One region of the Achromobacter sp. DH1f genome, then DNA from elsewhere that is predicted to be linked to it. Evidence: riboswitches for the same ligand, from Rfam matches in the RefSeq annotation. Region 1 holds a riboswitch; the other holds the start of a gene.
What was found. Region 1 has a riboswitch for glycine ahead of U858_RS0102900 (D-amino acid dehydrogenase). Riboswitches for the same ligand answer to the same signal wherever they lie in the genome.
Positions count from the first base shown of each region.

Region 2: it holds a riboswitch for glycine, as region 1 does, so the genes downstream of both, gcvT (glycine cleavage system aminomethyltransferase GcvT) here and U858_RS0102900 (D-amino acid dehydrogenase) in region 1, are expected to answer to the same signal.

Region 1 is NZ_AYMF01000006.1:41,245-48,343, forward strand. It holds gene U858_RS0102885 (PhzF family phenazine biosynthesis protein) at 1-368, shown strand, start outside; gene U858_RS0102890 (SUKH-4 family immunity protein) at 382-969, shown strand; gene U858_RS0102895 (sulfite exporter TauE/SafE family protein) at 1,144-1,887, shown strand; gene U858_RS0102900 (D-amino acid dehydrogenase) at 1,891-3,120, opposite strand; glycine riboswitch at 3,165-3,255, opposite strand; glycine riboswitch at 3,257-3,347, opposite strand; gene ampC (class C beta-lactamase) at 3,550-4,689, shown strand; gene U858_RS0102910 (3-hydroxybutyryl-CoA dehydrogenase) at 4,742-5,740, opposite strand; gene U858_RS0102915 (NAD/NADP-dependent octopine/nopaline dehydrogenase family protein) at 5,743-6,840, opposite strand; gene U858_RS0102920 (AraC family transcriptional regulator) at 7,052-7,099, opposite strand, start outside.
Region 2 is NZ_AYMF01000026.1:70,084-77,182, forward strand. It holds gene U858_RS0122360 (arginine/lysine/ornithine decarboxylase) at 1-83, shown strand, start outside; gene U858_RS0122365 (NAD(P)/FAD-dependent oxidoreductase) at 102-1,304, shown strand; gene U858_RS0122370 (superoxide dismutase) at 1,548-2,162, shown strand; gene U858_RS0122375 (ZIP family metal transporter) at 2,191-3,084, shown strand; glycine riboswitch at 3,171-3,269, shown strand; glycine riboswitch at 3,302-3,424, shown strand; gene gcvT (glycine cleavage system aminomethyltransferase GcvT) at 3,512-4,612, shown strand; gene gcvH (glycine cleavage system protein GcvH) at 4,709-5,086, shown strand; gene gcvP (aminomethyl-transferring glycine dehydrogenase) at 5,184-7,099, shown strand, end outside.

The DNA of each region.
Region 1 (7,099 bases):
CGCTGTACCGCACCGACGACTATCTGCTGGTCATCGACGATGAAACCCTGATCGACGGCCTGAAGCCTGATTTCTCGGCGCTGGCCGCGTTTGACGTGCGCGGCGTGGCGGTCACGGCGCCGTCCACCCGATACGACTTCGTGTCGCGCTGGTTCGGCCCGCGCGTGGGCGTCAACGAAGACCCCGTCACCGGCTCGGCCCACACCTCGCTCACGCCGTACTGGGCCGAGCGCCTGGGCAAGACGACGCTGACGGCCGAGCAGGGCGGGGCGCGCAAGGGGCAGCTGCAATGCGAACTGCCCGGCAACGGCCGCGTCATCATCAGCGGCCAGGCGGCGCTGTACCTGCGCGGCACGATCTACCTTTGACCCAAGGGCCGCCATGATCGACATCGACGCGTTGCGGGACGGCTTTGCCCGCTTCGGCGAACTCCGCCCGCAAGGCCGCGACGAATGGCGCGGCGATATCCCGCTGCCCGACGCGCTGGCCGATTTCTATGCCCGCATCGGCCCGTTGGGCAAGACTTATCACGCGCACATCGGCCCGGTCGGCGTCACGCTGTCCGAAACCAATGTGTGCTTTCCTGCGCTCAGCCGCCTGTGGGATCTGCAGGCCGGCTACCGCTGGGATGCCTCGAACGGCCAACGGGTGCCGGCCTGGCAGGACAACTGGCTGGTCATCGCCGACCTGAACGCCGATCCCTTCATCCTGGACACGGGCAGCGGCCGCATCCTGTATGCGATGCACGGCACCGGCACATGGGCACCTGACGACATCGCGCCCGACCTCTGGACGCTGGCCGCCGCCCTGGCCGCCGTGGGCGAGGTCTACCTGGACGCGGACGAAGACCTGCGCGACGACGACTGGGAGATCAAGCCGGCCTACCGCGACGCCGTGCTCGACCGACTGACCGCCGTGCTGGGTGACCGGGGCGAGGCCGAGCGCTTCTACGAGGTCCTGCAAGGCTAGCCTGAACGCTCGCGGACCGGGTTCGACGGCTCGGGCGAGGCTTCGGCGCGCCATTATCGAAAACCTATTCCCTCATCAGCACTTCAAATAACCCTGCGCGCCGCAGCTGCCTAGAATCCCCGGTCATGACACCAAGAGGCCGCATCCGGCCCTGGAACCAAGGAGACAGAGGGCATGGACGCGGTATGGGTGGTGGCGATCGGCGCGGCGGTGGCGGGCTTCGTGCAGGGCCTGTCGGGCTTTGCGTTCGGCATGGTGGCCATGTCGTTCTGGGCCTGGGTGCTGGACCCGCGTCTGGCCGCCGCGCTGGCCGTCTTCGGCGCCTTGACCGGGCAACTGCTGGCTGTGTTCTCGGTGCGCCGGGGCTTTGACTGGCAACTGCTGTGGCCTTTCCTGGCGGGCGGCCTGGCCGGCATTCCGCTGGGCGTGCTGGTGCTGCCGCACCTGGACATGGACTGGTTCAAGGCCGTGCTGGGCGCCTTGCTGGCCTTGTGGTGCCCGGTCATGCTGATGTCGCAGCGGCTGCCGCGCATCCGCGGCAACCGCCTGGGCGATGGCGCCGTGGGCATGGTCGGCGGCGTGCTAGGCGGCATCGGCGGTTTCGCGGGCAGCGTGCCCACGCTGTGGTGCACGCTGCGCGGTTTCAACAAAGACACCCAGCGCGCCGTGATCCAGAACTTCAACCTGGCGATGCTGTCGGTGACGATGGCCACCTACCTGGCCACCGGCATCGTCACCCGCGACATGGCGCCCATGTTCGCAGTGGTGGCGCCGGCCATGCTGATCCCCACGCTGCTCGGCACCCGCCTGTACATCGGCATTTCCGAAGTGACATTCCGGCGCACGGTGCTGGGGCTGCTGACATGTTCGGGGCTGACGTTGCTGGCGTCGTCGGTGCCGCAGTTGCTGGCGCGGTAGGCGCTACGCCAGCGCCACCCCGTCCCGCACACTCGCCGCAAGCATCTGCGCCGTCGCTGCCGACAACGTCCACCCCAGATGCCCGTGCCCGGTGTTGTAAAACACGCCGGGCCGCTTGCCCGGGCCGACGCGCGGCATCATGTTGGGGGTCATGGGGCGCAGGCCGCACCAGGGCACCACGCGTGACGTGCGTACGCCGGGGAAGTGCTTGCGGGTCCAGTCCACCAGCGGCTGGATGCGTTCGGCGCGGATGTCCATGTTGAAGCCATTGAATTCCGCCGTGCCGGCCACGCGGAAGCGGTCCCCCAGGCGGCTGGTGACGATCTTGGCGGCTTCGTCGAGCAGGCTGACAGTGGGCGCGGCGGCGCGGCTGTCGGGCTCGTCCAGGTGCACGCTGATGGAATAGCCCTTGACCGGGTAGATGTTCAACGAGTCGCCCAGCTGGCGCGCGAACTGGCGGCTGGCGGCCCCGGCGCAGATGACGAGGGCGCTGGCCTCGTGCTGTTCGTGTTGCGTGCCGCCTTCGCGGGCAATGTCCAATACGTAGGGCAGGCCGTCGCGGCTGATGGCGCGGATGTCGGCGTCCTGCTCGAAGCGCACGCCGCGGCGCACGCAGGCGCGGGCCAGACCGCTGGTGAATTTGTGGATGTCGCCGGTGGCATCGGACGGCGTGTAGAAGCCGCCGTGGCAGGCCGTTTGCAGCGCGGGTTCGATGGCGCGTGCTTCGTCGGGCGTGACCGCGTGGCGTTCCAGTCCGCCTTCGCGCAGCAGCGCGTTGGCGCGGCGTGCGGTCTCGAAGCTGGCGGCGTCGTGGTAGATGTGCAGGATGCCGCGCCGTTCCAGGTCGAAGTCGATGCCTTCTTCCTCGGCCATGGCATACAGGTGCTGGCGCGCCTCGATGGCCAGCCGGGTGGTGGCGATGGTGTTCTGGCGGTAATTGCGGATCTGCCCCATGAACTGGGCCAGCCACGAATACTTGTGCCAGCTGAAGCGCGGGTTGAGCAGCAGCGGCGCGTTGCGGCGGCCCAGCCAGCGCAGGCCCTTCATGACGGTGGCGGCGCTGTTCCAGACTTCGGCGTTGCTGGCGGACAGCTGGCCGCCGTTGGCGTACGACGTTTCCATGGCGGGATAGCGCTGGCGGTCGTAGACCGTGACGTCGTAACCCAGTTTGCTCAAGGCGTACGCAGACGTGACGCCGGTGATACCGGCGCCGATGATGGCGATGCGGGGCATGGTGGCTCCAGATAGCGTGGCTGCGGCCAACCGGCAGCAGCACCCCATCTGTCTTGGTACCTGAGAGCTTCACCCGGGCGGTGTGCGCCGCGGGATCCCCTTCGGTGGGCGCGCTTGGCGCCTCTCTCCAGATTGTCTACACCGCGCAGTCCTGTTGCCTGAGAGTTTCCGGGGCGGTTGCTCCGTCGGCGCCCGCCACGGGGGCGAGTCTCTTCTGCGGGGTTTTGAATCGACCGAAGCAGGATAGCCAAAATTTCGGCCGAACGAGACTTAGGGTTAGTACTAGGATGTGCCAATTTCGTCCTACACTGGGCGCCATTCGGCCGGCGCCAGCCGGTATGACGCGATAGGAAGAATGGCATGCGCCTGAGAGAAAAATTCCGTATTTCGATGTGGTTCCTGGCCCTGGCCGCAGGCGCCGGGCCCGCCATGGCGGCGGGGCAGCCAGCGCCAGCGTCGTCCGCGCCCGGCGCGCCAGTCGCTGCGGTGCCGCCGCAGGCTGCTGACGAGGCGATCAACGCCGCCGTCGCCGAGGTCATGCGCCAATACGACATCCCCGGCATGGCAATCGCCGTCACCCGCAACGGCCAGCAGCGCTTTTTCAACTACGGCGATGCCTCGCGCGCACCGCGCAAGCCGGTATCGCCCGACACGCTGTTCGAGCTGGGCTCGATCAGCAAGACCTTCACCGTGACGTTGGCGGGCTATGCAGAGGCCTCGGGCAAACTGTCGTTGGGCGACAGCCCCGCCAAGTATGTGCCCGAACTGCAAGGCAGCGCGTTCGCCAAGACCACGCTGATCAACCTGGCCACGCACACGGCGGGCGGCTTTCCTTTGCAAGTGCCGGACGCCGTGCAGGACACGGCCCAGTTGATGGCCTATCTGAAGGCCTGGACGCCGCAATACGCGCCCGGCACGCACCGCACCTACGCCAATCCCAGCATCGGCATGCTGGGCGTGGTAGCCGCGCGCAGCCTGGGCCAGCCCTACGTGGCGGCGCTGGAGCAGGGCCTGTTTCCCAAGCTGGGCTTGCGCAGCACCTATGTGAACGTACCGCCTGAAAAAATGCCCGACTACGCCTGGGGCTACAACAAGCAGAACGCGCCGGTGCGGGTGAATCCGGGTGTGCTGGCGGACGAGGCCTATGGCGTGAAATCGACCGCCCGCGACATGATCCGCTTTGTCGAGGTGAACCTGGGCGTGGCGCCGGTGGGTGCCACCATCCAGCGCGCCATCGCGGCCACGCACACGGGCTACTACCAGTTGGGCGCGATGACGCAGGACCTGATCTGGGAGCAGTACCGTTACCCGGTGTCGGTGGATGACCTGGTGGCCGGCAATTCGGCCAAGGTGGCCTTCGAGACCTTGCCGGTGCAGGCCTTGCAGCCGCCGAGCGCGCCACAGCCCGCGACGTGGATCAACAAGACCGGCGCCACCAACGGCTTTGGCGCCTACGTGGCCTTCGTACCGTCGCGCAAGGAGGGCATCGTGATCCTGGCCAACCGCAACTATCCCAACGAGGCGCGCGTGCGGCTGGCATTGCGGGTGCTGGAGACGCTGGATCGTTGAACGGCGGGGTAAGCAGTGTGGCGGCGCTGCCTGGCCCCTGGCCGTTGCCCCTTTAGCGAACGTCGCCCTTTTCCCGGGCCGCGTCATGACGCGGCAGCAAGCCCATGATGCGCAACCGGTCGCACAGCTCTCCCAGCCGCCGCAGCTTGTAGGCGTCCACGTCCATGCCGGCGTAGTCGTAGAAGCCCTGGCCTTCGCGCAGGCCGTTGCGGCCGGCTTCCATGTTGCGCGCGATGATGTCCGGCGCGGCAAAGCGGGGGTCGATGGCATCGGCCAGATAGCGGGACGCGTAATGCAGGATGTCGCCGCCGCCCCAGTCGATGAATTCCAGCAGGCCCAGCACCGAGAAGCGCAGGCCGAAGCCCAGCCGCACGGCGGTGTCGATGTCTTCGGCGCTGGCCACGCCTTCCTCGACCATGCGGGCCGCCTCGTTCATGGCCAGGGCCTGGATGCGCGGCACGATGTAGCCGGCCGCCGGTGCGCATTGCACCGGCGTCTTGCCGGCCAGCCGCAGCACCGCCAGCAGGTCCTGCAACGCGGCGTCCGCCGTCTGCGGGCCGCGGCTCACTTCCACCAGCGGAATGAGATACGCCGGGTTGAGCCAATGCGCATTCAGAAAGCGCGCGGGCGTGTGCACCAACGCGGCCAGTTCGGTCACCAGGAAGGTGGACGTGGTGGACGCGATGACGCTGTCCGGCGCGCAGGCCCGCCCCAGCCAGGTGAAGGTGTCGCGCTTGACGTCCAGGCGCTCGGGCACGGCTTCGAACACGACCCGGGCGTGGGCCAGGTCCGCGCGGGCGTCGTCGCGGGTGGTCAGGCGCACGCGGCCCAGCGCAATGTCGGCCTGTGCCGCGTCCAGCAGGCCCAGCCGCGTCAGGGTGGCCAGTTCGCGCCGCAGGTCGCCCAGCACCCGCGCGAAGTATTCGGCCTGTTCGCCGCGTTCGCGCGGCTTGATGTCGATCAGGGTGACGGACAGCCCGGCATGGATGTACGACAGCGTGATGCCGATGCCCATGCGGCCGGCGCCGACCACGCACAAGGTCTTGTCCATGGTCAGGCCCCTTGCGCCAGCAACGCGGCCATGGCGCTGCGCGACCGGCCGTGCAGGCCCAGCGCTTCCAGCGTGCGGCCTTCGGCATACAGGTCGCGGCCCGCCACGGCCGAGGCCACGCTGAGCAAGCCCTGCGCCACCGGCGTGGGCACGCCGGCCCAGCGGCCCGTCGACACCAGGAAGGACAGGCCCAGCTGCGTGTCTTCCAGCATGTAGCGGTGGCGGGCCAGGTCGATGTTCTCGCGCCAGTCGCCGCTGTCGGTCAGCTTGCCGTGCGCGCCGCGGCCATACATCCATTCATCGCCCTCGGCGGCGTAGTGGTCGGCCAGCGGAAAGTGCGGCGCCGCATAGCCCAGCGCCGTGCGCACGGCGATGCGTTCGGCGTCCAGTGCGTCGGTCACGCGGCGGATGGACGGTTGCGTGCCTTCGTTGTGGATGTCCCACTTGTCGAAGTGTTCCAGCGGGCCGGCGTTCATCAGGATCAGCGGCGGATGGATCACCGGCCCTGCGTTCATCAACGCGCCCGACAGAGCGTCTTCGATCGGCTCGATGCTGGGGTAGGCCTGCGCCAGCACTTCCAGGGCGGGGCCGGACAGGCGGCTGGGAAAGACGCCGGTGGGCAGGCGCGTGGCGTAGGCGCTGATCACGACGCGGTCGCCGTGCTTGCGCGCCAGGTAGGGCAGGGTGCCGGTCTCGGCAAAGGCCACCTCGGCCGGGTTGCCGGCGTCTTTCAGGGCGCGGGCGAACAGCAGGCTGCCGAAGGTGCCGGGCGGCAGGAACACCACCTGGCCGTCTTGCAGGTGCGGCGCCAGGTCAGGCGCCAGTGCGGCGTGGGACGTGGCCGGCAGCGGAATCACCAGCAATTGCGCGCCGTCTGTCGCGGCGCCCAGGTCAGCCGTCAGTTCCAGCTGGCCGGGGCCGTCGCCCAGCGGGATGCGGCGCGTGCCGCGATAGTCGGTCACCGTGAGGGCGCCGGCCTGGCGCAGGCTGTCGAACGCGGCCCCGTCGCGGCGCCACAGCCGCACACGATGCCCTTTTTCCACCAGGTCGGCCGCCGCCGCGTAGCAGCCGTGGCCGCCGCCAATAACGCCGATGCGCATGATCAAGCTCCTTCGATAGAGGCTTTGATCCTAGCGATGGGACAAGGCGCGGTCTGCGCCGAACGCGCAGGCGGGATACCGAATCGGCAAGCAAATGCAGGGCGGTGAGGTGCGTGCCATGGCTGCGGCCGCAGTCTGGCGGCGATCAGGTGGCGACCAAGCAGCGATCAGGCAGCGATCAGGCACTGCTTCAAGCACCCTCCCGCCGCTATCAGGGCGTACAGGCGCGGCGCTGCCTGAGCGTGTCGGACGGCAGGCA
Region 2 (7,099 bases), on a different contig from region 1:
AAACCTACATCCACGGCCTGGCCGACGAAGTGGGTCCGGACGGCGAGAAGCGTTACTACGTCGACTGCCTGATCGAAGACTGATACGGGCCGACTGTTCCGATGTTCGATGTTGCCGTTCTCGGCGCCGGCGCCGCTGGCATGATGTGTGCAGCGGTCGCCGGCCAGCGTGGCTTGCGCGTGGTGCTGGTCGACCATGCCGAGCGCCTGGCCGAAAAGATCCGCATTTCCGGCGGCGGCCGCTGCAACTTCACCAACATCGGGGCGGGCCCGGCCAACTTCCTGTCCGACAATCCGCATTTCTGTCGCTCGGCCCTGTCGGGCTATACGCCGCAGGACTTCCTGGCGCTGCTCAAGCGCCACCATATTGCCTGGCACGAGAAGCATCGCGGCCAGCTGTTCTGTGACGATTCCAGCGAATCCATCATCGAGATGCTGCGCGCCGAATGCGACGCGGGCAGCGTGCAGTGGCGCATGGGCTGCCAGGTCGCCGAGGTGGCCCATGGCGAAGCCGGCTTTGAACTGCGCACCAGCCAGGGCCCGATCCGGGCGGCCAAGCTGGTGGTGGCCACCGGCGGCATGGCGATCCCGCAGCTGGGCGCCACCGACTTCGGCCTGAAGCTGGCGCGCCAGTTCGGCCTGAAGGTGGTCGAGCCGCGCCCCGCACTGGTGCCGCTGACCTTCGATGCGGCCCAGTGGCAGCCCCTGGCGGAACTGTCCGGCGTGGCGCTGGAGGTCAATCTGCAGACAGGGCAGGGCAAGACCCGCGGCGAATTCCTCGAAGACCTGCTGTTCACGCACCGCGGGCTGTCAGGCCCGGCGATCCTGCAGATCTCCAGTTTCTGGAAACCGGGCGAACCCATCGTCATCGACCTGGCGCCGGGGCGCGACCTGGCCGACGAACTGCTGGCCTCCAAGTCCGGCAACCGCCAGCAATTGCACACGGTGCTGGCCGGCCTGTGGCCCAAGCGCCTGGCCGATCGCTGGCTGCACCTGGCCGAGCAGGGCGGCAAGCCCGGCCTGGCGGCGTTGCGCCTGGCCGATGCGCCCGACAAGACCCTGCGCGCCCTGGCGCAGGACATCCACCAGTGGACGCTGGTACCCAGCGGCACCGCCGGCTACAAGAAGGCCGAAGTCATGCGCGGCGGCGTCGACACCCGCGGGCTGGACCAGAAGTCCATGCAGGCCAAGACCACCCCCGGGCTGTACTTCGTCGGCGAAGCCGTCGACGTGACCGGCTGGCTGGGCGGCTACAACTTCCAGTGGGCCTGGGCCTCGGGCGTGGCCTGCGGCAAGGCGCTGTAGGGCCGGCGCCCGCGTCGGCGGGCCGCCATTTCTCTTTCATTCTCGGACGATTTCCCGACGGCCATCCGCCAGGCGGCGCCTTGGTGCGTCTGCGCTGCGCAGCCGGCGGCGGCGCATAGCCCGCTTCTATGACAGCCATTGCAACGCAACCATTGTGATATCAAATAAAAATACATATCATTTATGTTTTCGATAATCAATCTGGCCCCGCATTCCGCGGCGCCGGTCTGACGGAGACATCTCATGGCCTACACCCTGCCGACCCTGCCCTACGCCTATGACGCGCTCGAACCCCATATCGACGCCATGACGATGGAAATCCACTACAGCAAGCACCACCAGACCTACGTCACCAGCCTGAACGCCGCCCTGGACGGCGCCGGCATCGCCACCGACGAGCCGGTCGAAGCGCTGGTGGCCCGCCTGGACCAGTTGCCCGAGGCGATCCGCGGCGCGGTGCGCAACCACGGCGGCGGCCATGCCAACCACAGCCTGTTCTGGTCCGTCATGTCGCCGCAGGGCGGCGGCGAGCCCGAGGGCGCGCTGGCCCGCGCGATCGATGCGGAACTGGGCGGCCTGGCCGCGTTCCGCGAGGCCTTCACCAAGGCAGCGCTGACCCGTTTCGGCAGCGGTTGGGCCTGGCTGTCCGTCACGCCGGCCGGCAAGCTGGTGGTGGAAAGCAGCGCCAACCAGGACAGCCCGTTGATGCAGGGCAACACCCCCATCCTGGGCCTGGACGTGTGGGAACACGCCTACTACCTGAAGTACCAGAACCGTCGGCCGGAGTACATCGGCGCCTTCTACAATGTCGTCAATTGGCCCGAGGTGGCGCGTCGCTACGCCGCCGCCATCGGCTGATCCGGCTTTGCGCGGGGGGCAGCGTTCCATGAACACATTCAGCCGTCATCGCATCCGGCCCGCGGCCACCAGCGTCAGCGTCTGGACGCTGGCGGTGCTGGTCGCCTGCCTGGGCCTGCATCAGCTGTGGGTCTACTTCGACGCGAACGCGCCGCATGTGGCGGACGCGCTGCTGGGCGGCATGGTCGCCGCTGGCGCCACGGCGGCGGGCACGCTGCCCATCCTTTTCGCGCGCACCATTCCCCAGAAAATGCAGGACAGCATGTTCGGCTTCGGCGCGGGCGTGATGCTGGCAGCCAGCGCGTTCTCGCTGGTGGCCCCGGGCATCGCGGCGGCCGAATCCCAGGGCGCCGGCCCCTGGGGCGCCGGGCTGACCGTCGGCGCGGCCATCCTGCTGGGCGCGGCCGCGCTGCTGCTGATGGATCGGCTGCTGCCGCATGAACACTTCATCAAGGGCCGCGAGGGCATCGAGGCGCACCGGCTGCGCCGCACCTGGCTGTTCGTCTTCGCCATTACCTTGCACAACCTGCCCGAAGGCCTGGCCATCGGCGTGGGCTACGCGGGCAACGATCCGGTGCGCGGCACCGCGCTGGCCACCGGCATCGCCATCCAGGACATTCCCGAAGGGCTGGTGGTGGCCGTGGCGCTGATCGCGGCCGGCTACAAGCGGTCGTTCGCGGTCGCGCTGGGCATGCTGTCCGGCCTGGTCGAGCCGATCGGCGCCGTGCTGGGCGCGGCGGTCGTGGGCTGGTCGGCGGCCATGTTGCCCTGGGGCCTGGGGTTCGCGGCGGGCGCCATGCTGTTCGTGATCAGCCACGAGATCATTCCCGAATCGCACCGCAAGGGGCACGAGGTCTACGCCACCTGCGGGCTGATGCTGGGTTTCGTGCTGATGATGCTGCTGGACACGGCGCTGGGCTAGGGGCCGGGAAGGGGTTGCACGCCGGGCTTGCCGGCTGCGCGGCGCTGGGCGAAGCGCGCGTTTCGCGGTATGCTTTCGCCGCTGTCACGCATGTTGCGGGAGAGAGCGGCTGCCAAGTGCGGCGGCCGCCGCCGAAGGCGCAATTCGCCCGGAATCGCTCAGGTATCCCATACCGCACATGTTTGCCCTGTCCCGGTTTTCGCCGTGCGGACGGGCAAAACAGTACTCTGGAGAGACCTGGCGCCGCTGCCCAATCAGGGACATAGCGCGCAGCCCAGGCGCCGAAGGTGCAAACCCGCCATGCGGGGCAACTCTCAGGCAAAAGGACAGAGGGGCGGAAGATTCAGCCGTTGCGCGGGGGCACATCGCCCGTCCGCCAGCGGCATTCCGTAACCCTGGCACCGCTGCCGCTCCGGAGTACCCGCGCATGTCCGCAACCCTCAAACGCACCCCGCTGGCCGACGAACACATCGCCTCTGGCGCCCGCATGGTCGATTTCGGCGGCTGGGACATGCCCCTGGCCTACGGCTCGCAACTGGAAGAACACCACGCGGTGCGCCAGGATGCCGGCATGTTCGACGTCTCGCACATGCTCAACGCCGACGTCACCGGCCCGGACGCCTTCGCCTTCCTGCAACGCCTGGTGGCCAACGACGTGGCCAAGCTGACGGTGCCGGGCAAGGCGCTCTATACCTGCATGCTGAACCCGCAGGGCGGCGTCATCGACGACCTGATCGTCTATTTCTTCGCCGCCGACCAATGGCGCGTGGTGGTCAATGCCGGCACGGCCGACAAGGACATGGCCTGGATGCAGCGCGTCAAGCAGGCCGGCAAGTTCGACGTCACCATCACGCCGCGCCGCGACCTGGCCATGATCGCCGTGCAGGGCCCCAATGCCCGCGCCAAGGTCTGGGCCGCGCGCCCCGCCTGGCAGGCCGCCAGCGAACCGCTGACCCCGTTCGTGGCCGCTCGCATCGGCGACGACACCCTGGTGGCCCGTACCGGCTACACCGGCGAAGACGGTTTTGAAATCGTGCTGCCCGCTTCTGAGGCCGTGCAGCTGTGGCGCGACCTGGTCGCCCAGGGCGTGCGCCCGGCGGGCCTGGGCGCGCGCGACACGCTGCGCCTGGAAGCCGGCATGAACCTGTATGGCCAGGACATGGACGAACTGACCCAGCCGGGCGAAGCCGCCCTGACCTGGACGGTGTCCCTGAAAAACCCCGAACGCCGCTTCATCGGTCGCGATGCGCTGGAACAATTCGCCACGCCCGCCGCCTTCGTCGGCCTGAAGCTGCAGGAACGCGGCGTCATGCGCGCCCACATGGCCGTGCGCACCGCGCAAGGCACGGGTGAGCTCACCAGCGGCACCATGTCGCCCACGCTGGGTGTGTCGATCGGCTTTGCCCGCCTGCCGCAAGGCGTGGCCGTGGGCGATACGGTCGAGGTCGACATCCGCGGCAAATGGGTGCCCGCCCTGGTCTGCAAACTGCCGTTTGTCCGTAACGGCAAAGCCGTCGAACACTCGTAAACTCGAAGCTTCGCGCCGCAGGCCCCCCGTGGCGGGCGGGCCGCCGGCGCGAGGCGCGCAACACCATTCTTCTACCCGAATCCCTCAGGAGTTCCCATGAGTCTGCCCACCGATCGCAAGTACACCCAGTCCCATGAATGGGTCAAAGCCGAAGGCGACGTGTTTGTCGTCGGCATCACCGATACCGCCCAGGACCAACTGGGCGACCTGGTCTTCGTCGGCGACGTCAAGGTCGGCGCCAAGCTGAACGCGGGCGAAACCGCCGGCGTGGTCGAGTCGGTCAAGGCCGCCTCCGACATCTACGCCCCGGTCGCCGGCGAGATCGTCGCGTTCAACGACGAACTCGAAAGCAACCCCAATCTGATCAACGAATCGGCCTTCACCGCCTGGATCTTCAAGATCAAGCCGGTCAACGCCGCCGATGCCGACAAGCTGCTGGACGCTGCCGGCTACGAAGCCGTCGCCAACGGCTAAGCCTGTCCGGACGGGTGGCGGCGCCAGGCGCCGCGCCCGTCCGCAAGATGCATCACCGTTCGTCCCCCGACGACACCTGCTACCCCGAGATCCCTCCATGTCGCGCGCCCTAGACACCCACACCGACTTCATTCCCCGCCACATCGGCCCCTCCGACGCCGACCAGGCCGCCATGCTCGCCGTGATCGGCAGCGCCAGCCTGGACGCCCTGATCGAAGAAGTCGTGCCGCCCAAGATCCGCAGCCAGGCCCCGCTGGCGCTGCCGCCCTCGCGCAGCGAAGCCGACGTGCTGGCCGAACTGAAGCAGATCGCCGGCCGCAACAAGGTCTTTCGCAACTACATCGGCCAGGGTTACTACGGCACGCAGACCCCCAATGTGGTCCTGCGCAACATTCTCGAGAATCCCGCCTGGTACACGGCCTACACGCCCTACCAGCCCGAGATCTCGCAGGGCCGCCTCGAGGCCCTGCTGAACTACCAGACCATGGTCGCCGACCTGACCGGGCTGGACATCTCCAACGCCTCGCTGCTGGACGAAAGCACCGCCGCCGCCGAAGCCATGACGCTGGCCCGCCGCGGCGCCAAGTCGCAGAGCCCGGTGTTCTTCATCTCGCGCCACGTGCACCCCCAGACCATCGAAGTCGTGCGCACGCGCGCCGAAGGCCTGGACATCGAAATCGCCATCGGCGACGAAGCCGAGGGCTTGCCGGAATGCTTCGGCGTGCTGCTGCAATACCCGCACAGCACCGGTTCGGTGTCCGACTATCGCAAGCTGGCTGACGCCGCCCACGCCCAAGGCGCCGTGGTGGCCGTCGCCACCGACCTCTTGGCCCTGGCGCTGTTGGCCGCGCCGGGTGAGTGGGGCGCGGACATCGCCGTCGGTTCGGCCCAGCGCTTTGGCGTGCCGTTCGGCTTTGGCGGCCCGCACGCCGGCTTCATGGCCTGCAAGGATGCCTTCAAGCGCAACATGGCCGGCCGCCTGGTCGGTGTGTCCAAGGACGCCCAGGGCAACCCGGCGATGCGCCTGGCGCTGCAAACGCGCGAACAGCACATCCGCCGCGAGAAGGCCACGTCCAACATCTGCACGGCCCAAGTGCTGCTGGCCGTCATGGCCGGCATGTACGCCGTGTGGCACGGCCCGGCCGGCATCCGCCGCATCGCCCATCGCGTGCAGCGCTACACCGCGATCCTGCGCGCCGAACTCGGCAAGCTGGGCATCAAGGTCGCCAACGACACCTTCTTTGACACGCTGCTGCTGGAAACCGGCGCCGCCACCCCGGCCATCCTGACGGCCGCCGAGTGCGAGCACATCAACCTGCGCCGCGTCGACGGCGCCCGCCTGGCCGTCTCGCTGGACGAGACCGTCACCGCCGCCGACCTGCAAGCGCTGGTCAACGTGTTCGCCGCCGGCCTGGAACGCGATGACGTCGAACTCGACGTCGACGCGCTCGACGCCGTGGCCGCCAGCGGCATCCCCGCCGCCGTGGCCCGCGAAAGCGCCATCCTGAAGCACCCGGTGTTCTCCAGCGTGCAGTCCGAAACCGACATGCTGCGCTACCTGCGCAAGCTGGCCGACAAGGACCTGGCACTGGACCGCACGATGATCCCGCTGGGTTCGTGCACCATGAAGCTGAACGCCACCGCCGAGATGATCCCCATCACCTGGCCCGAATTCGCGCTGGTCCACCCGTTCGCGCCCGGCTCGCAAAGCCAGGGCTACAACGAGCTGATCACCCGCCTGTCGGCCGCGCTGTGCGAAATCACCGGCTACGACAACATCAGCCTGCAGCCCAACTCGGGCGCGCAAGGCGAGTACGCCGGCCTGCTGGCCATCCGCGGCTACCACCAGGCCAACGGCCAGCACCAGCGCAATATCTGCCTCATCCCGTCATCGGCACACGGTACCAACCCCGCGTCGGCCCAGTTGGCCGGCATGGAAGTCGTGGTCGTGGCCTCGGATGCCAATGGCAACGTCGACCTGGCCGACCTGCGCGCCAAGATCGAACAGGTCGG